One region of the Streptomyces sp. NPDC088254 genome, then DNA from elsewhere that is predicted to be linked to it. Evidence: riboswitches for the same ligand, from Rfam matches in the RefSeq annotation. Region 1 holds a riboswitch; each other region holds the start of a gene.
The links. A riboswitch is a leader RNA that binds a small molecule or an ion and turns the genes downstream of it on or off. The one in region 1 is predicted to bind cobalamin.

Region 1 (3,250 bases):
CCAGCGCTCCGGCCAGGTGAACTCCACGCCGTAGTGGTCGGGGTGCAGCACCCCGCGTGCCGCGCGGGTCTTGTCCCAGGCGGGCAGCGGGCCGTTCCGCTCGGCGAGGTCGGCGGAGGCCTCGTACGCGGCGAGCATGATCCGCTCGGCGATGCGCGTGGAGAGCGCCTTGGCCTCGGGGGAGTCGAAGGGCAGCCGCAGCTTGAAGAAGACGTCCTGGAGGCCCATCGCGCCCAGGCCCACCGGACGCCAGCGGGCGTTGGAGCGGCCCGCCTGCTCGGTGGGGTAGAAGTTGATGTCGACGACGCGGTCGAGGAAGGTGACCGCCGTGCGGACGGTGCCGTCCAGCCGCTCCCAGTCGATGTCGCCGGTCGCCGTGTCGACGAACGCGCCCAGGTTGACCGACCCCAGGTTGCAGACCGCCGTCTCCCCGTCGTCGGTGACCTCCAGGATCTCCGTGCACAGGTTGGAGGAGTGCACGACGTGCCCCGGCTCGGCCGTCTGGTTGGCGGTGCGGTTGGCGGCGTCCTTGAAGGTCATCCACCCGTTGCCGGTCTGCGCGAGGGTGCGCATCATCCGGCCGTACAGCTCGCGGGCCGGAATGGTCTTCTTCGCCAGACCCTCCGCCTCGGCCTTGCGGTAGGCGGCGTCGAACTCATCGCCCCACAGGTCGACCAGCTCCGGCACGTCGGCGGGGGAGAACAGCGACCACTCGGCGTCCGCGTTCACACGGCGCATGAACTCGTCCGGGATCCAGTGCGCCAGGTTGAGATTGTGCGTACGGCGGGCGTCCTCACCGGTGTTGTCCCGCAGCTCCAGGAACTCCTCGATGTCGGAGTGCCAGGTCTCCAGGTAGACCGCCGCCGCGCCCTTGCGCCGGCCGCCCTGGTTCACGGCGGCGACCGACGCGTCCAGCGTCTTCAGGAACGGGACGATGCCGTTGGAGTGCCCGTTGGTGCCGCGGATCAGCGAACCCCGGGAGCGGATGCGGGAGTACGACAGCCCGATGCCGCCGGCGTGCTTGGAGAGGCGGGCGACCTGGTGGTACCGGTCGTAGATGGAGTCCAGCTCGTCCAGCGGGGAGTCGAGGAGGTAGCAGGACGACATCTGGGGGTGCCGCGTACCGGAGTTGAAGAGGGTGGGGGAGGACGGCAGATAGTCGAGGCGGCTCATCAGGCCGTACAGCGCGGCGACTTCGTCGACCGAGCGGGGGGTGTCGTCCTCGGCGAGACCGGCGGCGACGCGCAGCAGGAAGTGCTGGGGCGTCTCGACGACCTTGCGGGTGATCGGGTGGCGCAGCAGGTAGCGGCTGTGCAGGGTGCGCAGCCCGAAGTAGCCGAAGCGGTCGTCGGCCTCCGTGTCGACCAGCGCGTCGAGGCGGCGGCCGTGGAGGCGGGCGAACTCGGCGGTGCGGTCGGCGATCAGGCCCTCGCGGTGGCCCACGGCGATGGACTCGGTGAACGAGGTGACGCCCTGTGAGGCGGCCTCGGCGCGGATGCCGATGGTCAGCAGCCGGGCGGCCAGCCGGGAGTAGGCGGGGTCCTCGGAGATCAGGCCCGCGGCGGCCTCCGTGGCCAGTTCGCGCAGCTCCGCGAGGACCTCCTCGTGGCTGCCCCGGGCGGAGCGGCCGCGCAGTGCGGCGGCGGCGACCCGTCCGGGGTCGGCGGCGGGCAGGTCGGCGGTCAGCTCGGTCAGGGTCCGCAGCAGTGCGGCGCCGGGACCGTCGTCCTCCACGGGGGTGACTGCTGAAGCCGGACCGGCTGGCGCGATGGTCACGTGGGGCTCTCCCTCGCTCGGCGGGGCCTGGCGGAGGGCAGGGGCAGCACGCGAGCGCGCACGGCGTCGCGTCCACCGGCCCACTCCGCGAGGCCCGGACGTCGGGCGTCCGGACCGGATGGGCCGGACGCGCTGCCGGCAGGTCCTCGGACTGGACTGGCGTGCGGTGATGCACGAGTACACCGTTGCGGGACAGTTCCGGATTCGCACCGGATTCCCCTGCGGCGACAGCGAGCACGAGCATACATCTTGTGCTCACCCGCCACGCCACCCCCAGATGTTGTGTCGCGGCGGCTCCAGAGCGTCAGCCGGCAGGTGAGGAGAGTGATCCGGTCCAGGTGGCGTGCGGATTCCGGCGGGACCGGAGAAGGCGAGCGCCCCCGCCCCGGCGCCGCTGCCGGGGCGGGGGCGCTCGCCCCGCGTCAGTGGCTCGTACCCGCCGTCGCCGGCGGGAGCTCCACCTGCACGCCCGGGTCGCCCGCGTCCGCCGTGTAGTCCGCCGGGGACGTCTCGTCGACGCCGTCGGGGGCCTTCACAGCCTTCAGGGCGAACGTCAGGACCACCGTGACGACGACGTTGAGCACGAACGCCGTCAGACCGATGTAGCCGATCTCGCCGATGCCGGGGATCTCCTTGGCGGAGCCGCCGAAGTGCTTCTGCGTCGGGGAGGCGACGCCGTACGCGGCGAGGGTGCCGTAGACCATGCCCACCGCCCAGCCGGCGAGCAGCGCCCACCGGTGGAACCAGCGGGTGAACAGACCGCCGACCAGGGCCGGGAAGGTCTGCAGGATCCAGATGCCGCCCAGCAGCTGGAAGTTGATGGCGACCGTCTTGTCCATGGTGAGGACGAAGACCAGCGCGCCCACCTTCACCAGCAGGGACACGATCTTGGAGACCCGCGTCTCCTCCTTCGGTGTGGCGTCCGGCTTGATGAAGTCCTTGTAGATGTTGCGGGTGAACAGGTTCGCCGCCGCGATCGACATGATGGCCGCCGGGACCAGCGCGCCGATGCCGATCGCCGCGAAGGCCACGCCCGCGAACCAGTCCGGGAACATGTCCTCGAACAACTGCGGGATCGCCAGCTGCCCGTTGGTGACCTTGACGCCGGCCGCGATGGCCATGAAGCCCAGCAGTGCGAGCAGCCCGAGCATCAGGGAGTACAGCGGCAGGATCGTGGTGTTGCGCCGGATCACCTCACGGCTGCGCGAGGACAGCGTCGCGGTGATCGAGTGCGGGTACATGAACAGCGCCAGCGCGGAGCCCAAGGCCAGCGTGGCGTACGTCCACTGGCCCGCCTCGGCCGGCGCCAGGGCCCCGCGCGGCTTGCCGGTCGCGGGGTTGGTCTGGCTGAACGCGTCGCCCGCCCTGGCGAACACCTCGTCGAAACCGCCCAGTTTGATCGGGATGTAGATGATCGCCACCGCGATGACGATGTAGATCAGCGTGTCCTTCACGAACGCGATGAGCGCCGGGG
Region 2 (3,250 bases), on a different contig from region 1:
CGCTGCAGTCCTCCCCCTGTGAGGCGATCAGTGCTTCCAGGTCGTGGAGCAGCCGTTCGGTGCGTTTGGCCTGCTGGGCGAGGACTCGTACCCGGGCGCTCTGGCCGCCGATCTGCCGTCGGCTGGCGATCAGTTGGTCGAATTCCTCCCGGGTGAGGGCGACCGCGTCACGGCCGCCGAGGGTAATGTGGCGCGGCTGGGGGGTTTTGGCCACTCGGTTCCTCCGCTCATCGGCCGGGTGGTCCGCGTCGGGTCGGGCTGAACATCGAGTCGTAGTCGCTCTTCCGTCGGACTCGGTGTCCGGAGAACGCCAGAGGGCCCCCGGATGGTTCCGAAGGGCCCTCTGTTGTCCGGAAGGAATCAGTGCGCGGCCGGAACCGCGCGGCCGCTCGTGGCCGTCGCCGGCTTGGGGTTCAGCAGGCGTTCCGCCAGTTCACCGAAGAGCAGGCCGAAGCCGGCCCACAGGGCGGACTGGATGGCCAGTGCGGACAGCCGGAACCGCCACAGCAGGGCGGCCGGGAAGTCCTGCGGCACCTCGTTGATGACGGGCAGGAACTCGTAGGCCAGACCGATGACGACGGCGAAGGCGGCCACCGCGACGACTGTCGCCCACCAGGTGCCCAGGCTGGGCGCCAGGCGCTTGCCCAGGATGGTGGCGGCGACCGCGAGAAGAACGCTGAGCAGCATCATCAGGAAGTACAGCGTGGTCCGCTTGCTGATGGTGTCGGGGTCGCCGACCGACGGCGGGTTCGCCGGGTACTTGAGGAAGGGCACGACGTAGACGGCGAGCAGTGCGCAGCCGGACAGCAGCAGCGCGGTCGCCCGCGGGCTGAAGCGGCCCACGCGGCCCAGGGCGAAGCAGTACGCGAGCGCAGCGATGCCGCCGAAGGCGACCCCGTAGACGAGGACGCCCGTGGCGAGGCCGGCGGTGGACTGCAGGGAGCGGGAGACGACTTCCATCTCGTGCTCGTGGGAGTGGGCGTCCTCGAAGGCGATCGCCTTGTCGACGCTCGGCTCACCGAGGAGATAGGCGACAACCAGGGCGAGCACACCGGCGACAAGGCCGGCGAGCATGCCCCGCACGAGGAGGTTTCTTACCGTTGCGGAGTTCATGGGTGTGCGGCGTCCCTCGTGTCAGTGGCAGGGGAAGCCGAGCAGGTGGCGGGCGTCGTGCACCCACTCGTGGACGTCGGTGCCGTTGAACACGGAGGTGGCGCCCTGCTCGGCGCCGACGAAGTAGAGCAGGACCAGCATCAGGACGCCGAAGAAGACCGCCCAGGGCGCTATCGCCTTCAGCGGCAGCGTGGCGGGAACGGCGGGAGTGGTGGCTGTCGGCTGGGCGACGGTCTGCGCCATGGCAGAACCTCCTCTGGGAGTTCGCGTCCCATCTCGGTGGTGCACAGGACGACGGCCACGGGTCTGACTCACGCGACGCCCCGAAGGGGGTCCCGCATACAGTGGCGCGACCGTGCCGGATTCCCACCGGCTTCCGTCTCGCCGTCGTCGATATCGGACAGACCGTACCGCGTGGCGCGGGCATGGCCAAGACCGCGTCCGTCCGGCGTGATCTTCCTCTCCCACCGGACGGACGGTACGGGCACGGGCTTCGTGGTTCAGCGGTGACGGAATACCGGTGGCCGTTTGCCGACGAATGCTCCCATGCCTTCCTTCTGGTCTGCGGTCGCGAACATGGCGTGGAACAGACGGCGTTCGAAGCGGACGCCTTCCGTGAGGGTGGTCTCGAAAGCCCGCCCGACCGCTTCCTTCGCCATCATCGCGACCGGCAGCGACATGCCGGCGACCGTCTCGGCGACGGCCAGGGCTTCGCCGAGCAGGTCGTCGGCGGGGACCACACGGGAGACCAGTCCGGCTCGCTCGGCTTCGGTCGCGTCCATGGTGCGCCCGGTCAGGCACAGCTCCATGGCCTTGGCCTTGCCGACAGCACGGGTCAGGCGCTGGGAGCCGCCGATGCCGGGAATCACCCCCAGTTTGATCTCGGGCTGGCCGAAGACGGCCGTGTCGGCGGCGAGCAGGATGTCGCAGAGCATGGCGAGCTCGCAGCCCCCTCCCAGGGCGTATCCGGCGACGGCGGCCACGGTCGGCGTGCGCAACTCTCCGATGCGGTCCCAGGCAGCGAACCAGTCGGCCAGGTACATGTCCATGTATCCCTGGGGCTGCATCTCCTTGATGTCGGCGCCAGCCGCGAACGCCTTCGCCGAACCGGTGATCACGATGCAGCCACAGCCCGGGTCCCGGTCGAGGGCTTCGGTCGCCGCGACGACTTCGTTCATGACCTGCAGGTTGAGGGCGTTGAGTGCCTTGGGCCGGTTCAGGGTGAGCAGGGCGGTTCGGCCCTTGCGCTCGACCAGGATCGTCTCGTATTCGGCGGCCGGTTCCATGGTCATCCCTCAGCTCCGCTCTGGTCCCTGATCGTACGTACGATGCCGGAGAAGTCCTGCATGGCCCCGCCTCGCTCGGCATAGGCGGCGTACAACTCGGCTGCTCTCAGGCCCAGTTCCGCGTGTACTCCGCCGGCCTTGGCCGCGTCTGCCGCGAGTCCCAGGTCCTTGGCCATCAAAGAGGCGGCGAAGCCCGGACGGTAGTCCCGGTTGGCCGGGCTGGTCGGCACGGGCCCGGGAACGGGGCAGTTGACGCTGAGGGCCCAGCACTGCCCGGATGCCGTCGAGGCCACGTCGTACAGGGCCTGGTGCGACAGGCCGAGGCTCTCGCCGAGGACGAACGCCTCGCTGACGGCGATCATGGAGACGCCGAGGATCATGTTGTTGCAGATCTTGGCCGCCTGTCCGGCACCCGCACCGCCGCAGTGGACGGCCTTCTTGCCCATGGCTTCGAGCAGGGGAAGCGCCTCGGCGAACTCGGTCTCTCCCCCGCCGGCCATGAAAGTGAGGGTGGCCGCTTCGGCTCCCACCACTCCGCCGGAAACCGGTGCGTCCAGGGTTCGCATTCCGGCGGCTGCCGCGCGGTCGTGGGCGGTACGGGCGTCGGTGACGTCGATGGTGGAGCAGTCGACGAACAGGGTGCCGGGCCGGGCGGCGGGCAGAAGGGTGTCGTAGAGGTCCAGGACGTGGCGGCCCGCGGGAAGCATGGTGATGACCACGTCGGCGCCGTCGACCGCGGCGGCCGCCGACGGCGCGGGTTCCACGCCCGCCCGCGTGGCGCTGTTCACGGCCTCGGGCACGAGGTCATGACCGTGTACGCGGAGCCCGGCCTTCACCAGGTTGGCGGCCAT
Region 3 (3,250 bases), on a different contig from region 1:
CGTCGCCGGCTCCGTACCGCCCGCCTGCCTCATCGCGGCGTTCGTCCTGCACCCGATGGTCGGCGCAGCGCTGCTCCCCGCGATCATCCTCATGGCCACCGTGCCGTTCTGGCTGCGTCGTCGCTCCGCCGACCAGGGCCGACGCATGCGCGAGGCCACCGGTGAAGCCGCCGCGGAAACCGTCGACGCTGTGCAGGGGCTGGCCGAGACCATGGTCTTCGCCCGCCAGGAGACGCAGATCGAGCGCCTGCGCCAGGCCACCATGCAGCTGGGCCGAGCCACCCTTGCCCACCGGTCGCGCGGAGGCATCGAAAAGGCCGCTGGTGACGCCATCGCCGCCGTTGGCCTCGTCGCTGTCCTGCTCACCTCCCTGGCCCTCGTCCACAACGGCCACCTGGAGACGAGCCGGATCCCCATCGCGGCCGTCCTCGGCGGTTTCACCTTCCTCCCTCTGATGACCCTGGTCGACACCTGGCGCGAACTCGCCTCGGTCCGAGCCGCGGCCACCCGTCTCACCGACATCGTCACCGCACGGCCGGACGTCACCGACCAGTCGAGCGAGAACGCCACACCGAGCGGGGCGATCGAGCCCACCGTGACCTTCGAAGACGTCTGCTTCCGTTACGCCCCCGACCTGCCGGATGCGGTGCACGGCGTGTCCTTCTCCCTCCCCGCCGGATCCACGATCGCACTCGCCGGCCACTCCGGCGCCGGCAAGAGCACCTGCGCGTCGCTCCTCCTGCGCCATTGGGATCCCGGCACCGGAACGATCAGCGTCGGTGGCCACGACCTGCGCACTCTCCCCCTGTCCCTGCTGCACCGGCTGATCGTCGCGGTACCGCAGGACACGTATCTCTTCAACATGAGCATCCGCGACAACATCCGCGTCTCCCGCCCCGACGCCGACGACGCGGAAGTAGAGCGCGCCGCCCGTGCCGCCCACGCCCACGACTTCATCGTCGACGACCTGCCGAACGGGTACGACACCCAGGCCGGCGAACGCGGCGCGCACCTCTCCGGCGGACAACGCCAGCGCATCGCCATCGCCCGCGCGCTGCTGACCGAAGCCCCCGTCCTCGTCCTCGACGAAGCCGTCTCCAACCTGGATGCCGAAAGCGCGGCGGCTGTCGACCGCGCGCTCCGCACTACTGGGACAGACCGCACCACCCTGGTCGTCGCGCACCGTCCCTCCACCCTCCGCGCCGCCGACACGGTCGTCCTCCTCGCAGAAGGCCAGGTCATCGATATCGGTGCCCATGACGAACTTCTCGCCCGCTGCACGCACTACCGGCGCCTGCTCAGCGAGCAGCCGCACCACCCGGCTGAGGGACGAGTGGCGCGAAGTGTGTGATCGAGCGTGCCGTCACCCGACCGCGGCGCATGGTCATTGCGGGCAGTCATTCAGCCAATATCAGAAAGTCCGATGTGGGCTCGTCGAATCGCCATAGTATGAGGGCAGTTCGCCTGTGCTTTGGTACACGCGAGCCGTCAGCACGACAACCGCATAGGCGCGCGACTGGGGGAAGCCGGTGGAAGTCCGGCGCTGACCTGCAACCGTGTGCGGCCGTAGGGCCGTGAGTCGGGATACCCGGCGCGTGCCGTGAACCGCTTCCCACTGTCATGGTCTGCAGCGCGAAGCCGAGAGCCTCGTTCGGGTCGCACTGGGTCGGTGCCGTCAAGCCGTCGTACACCACGGTGGTGGACCACACGCTCCGGTGATTTCCGTCCGCACGGCGATGGGCTGCGGGCCACCCCATCAGGAAGGCTCCAGCCTTGCACCGTACATCCGCACGCCGCAGCCTGATCGCCGCGACCGCTCTCGGACTCGCGCTCGCCTCCGCTCCGGCGGTTGCCCAGGCCGAGAGCACGCCCGGTACGAACGCTCCCGTCAAGGTGACCCTCACCGTGCAGGGCCCGGACGGCCTGCTGTTCAAGGGGAAGATCAGAACCCGAGGTCATGAGGTCACCACCGCGACCGGTGGCACGCACAGATGCGACGGCACCAACGGCGGCGCCAACCCCTCCGCCGTGCCGACGCCGACCGCGGCCCTCGACGACGCTGCACGCAAACGGCACTTCACCTGGGACGGCACCTGGTACGCGTCGTTCGACGACTACTCGGTCGACACCATCAAGAACGTGAGCGGTGGTGGCAGCGCCTACTGGAACATCTCGGTCAACGGCACGTCCACCCCGGTGGGCGGTTGCCAGTTCAAGCTGAACGCCGGCGACAAGGTGGCGTTCACCTGGACAGCGTTCTGACCCTTGTTCCTTCGTCACCGGTCAGGGAACGGACGTGCCTCGGCCGGTGTGACCGGCTCTCCGGTCCGTACGTTGTGCAGGACATGGGCGAGTACCTCGGCTCCGCGCACCACCCGTGGCCCCGGGCGGTTGAAGTAGGCGGGGCCGTCCAGCACCCACACCCGGCCGGACCGTACGGCGGGCAGATCCGGCCAGCCCGGTAGCCCTGTGAGCAACGTGCTTTCCCGCAGCGTGCGTTCGGGTGGGAAGCCGCACGGCAGGACAACGACCACGTCCGGCTGCGCGGCGCGCACCGCCTCCCAGGTCATCGGCTTGGTGTGCTCGCCCGGCCTTGCGAGCAGAGGTTCACCGCCGGCCGTCGTGACCTGCTCGGGCACCCAGTGCCCGGCGGGCCACAGCGGGTCGAGCCACTCGATCGCTACCACGCGCGGCCGCTGACGTCCTGCGACCGTTGCGCGCACCTGGTCCAGGCGGGCCGCCATCGCCGCCCGCTTCTGCTCGGCGAGCCCGCGTACGCCGAGCAGCTCGCCCACCGTGACCAGGCAGTCCAGGACGTCGTCGAGTGTGCGCGGCTCCAGGCTGAGGACCTGGGTGTCCGCGTCGAGCAGTCGTACCGTGCGGCTGACCTTCTCGTACGAGACGGCGCACACGTCGCAGAGATCCTGGGTGAGGATCACGTCGGGGCGCAGGGTCGCGAGTGCTTCCGTGTCGAGCGTGTACAACGACGAACCGGAGTGCGCCGAGCCACCGACGGCGTCGGAGATCTCCCTGCTGGTGAGTGCCTCCTGGTCCAGGTCCGCGCCGGTCACCACGGGTACCGACGCGACCTCGCCCGGTGGCCAGTCGCACTCGTGGGTGCGGCCGACCAGCTGGTCCGTCAGTCCGAGTTCGGCGACGATGTCGGTCGCGGCGGGCAGCAGGGAGACGATGCGCATACCTCGACTCTGGGTCCCGCCGCGCCGACAGGACTGGTGTCAGGCGCCCCAGC

Region 2: it holds a riboswitch for cobalamin, as region 1 does, so the genes downstream of both, ACIOC0_RS03355 (CbtB-domain containing protein) here and ACIOC0_RS33470 (ribonucleoside-diphosphate reductase subunit alpha) in region 1, are expected to answer to the same signal.
Region 3: it holds a riboswitch for cobalamin, as region 1 does, so the genes downstream of both, ACIOC0_RS03290 (DUF4430 domain-containing protein) here and ACIOC0_RS33470 (ribonucleoside-diphosphate reductase subunit alpha) in region 1, are expected to answer to the same signal.

Annotation. Positions count from the first base shown of each region.
Region 1 covers NZ_JBIURQ010000013.1:182,751-186,000, reverse strand. The annotation lists gene ACIOC0_RS33470 (ribonucleoside-diphosphate reductase subunit alpha) at 1-1,776, opposite strand, end outside; cobalamin riboswitch at 1,896-2,033, opposite strand; gene mctP (monocarboxylate uptake permease MctP) at 2,199-3,250, opposite strand, start outside.
Region 2 covers NZ_JBIURQ010000001.1:728,828-732,077, reverse strand. The annotation lists gene ACIOC0_RS03365 (hypothetical protein) at 1-214, opposite strand, end outside; gene ACIOC0_RS03360 (CbtA family protein) at 361-1,113, opposite strand; gene ACIOC0_RS03355 (CbtB-domain containing protein) at 1,135-1,356, opposite strand; cobalamin riboswitch at 1,393-1,537, opposite strand; gene ACIOC0_RS03350 (enoyl-CoA hydratase) at 1,614-2,405, opposite strand; gene mmsB (3-hydroxyisobutyrate dehydrogenase) at 2,402-3,250, opposite strand, start outside.
Region 3 covers NZ_JBIURQ010000001.1:712,076-715,325, forward strand. The annotation lists gene ACIOC0_RS03285 (ABC transporter ATP-binding protein) at 1-1,351, shown strand, start outside; cobalamin riboswitch at 1,467-1,611, shown strand; gene ACIOC0_RS03290 (DUF4430 domain-containing protein) at 1,774-2,262, shown strand; gene ACIOC0_RS03295 (cobalamin-binding protein) at 2,277-3,197, opposite strand; gene ACIOC0_RS03300 (hypothetical protein) at 3,237-3,250, opposite strand, start outside.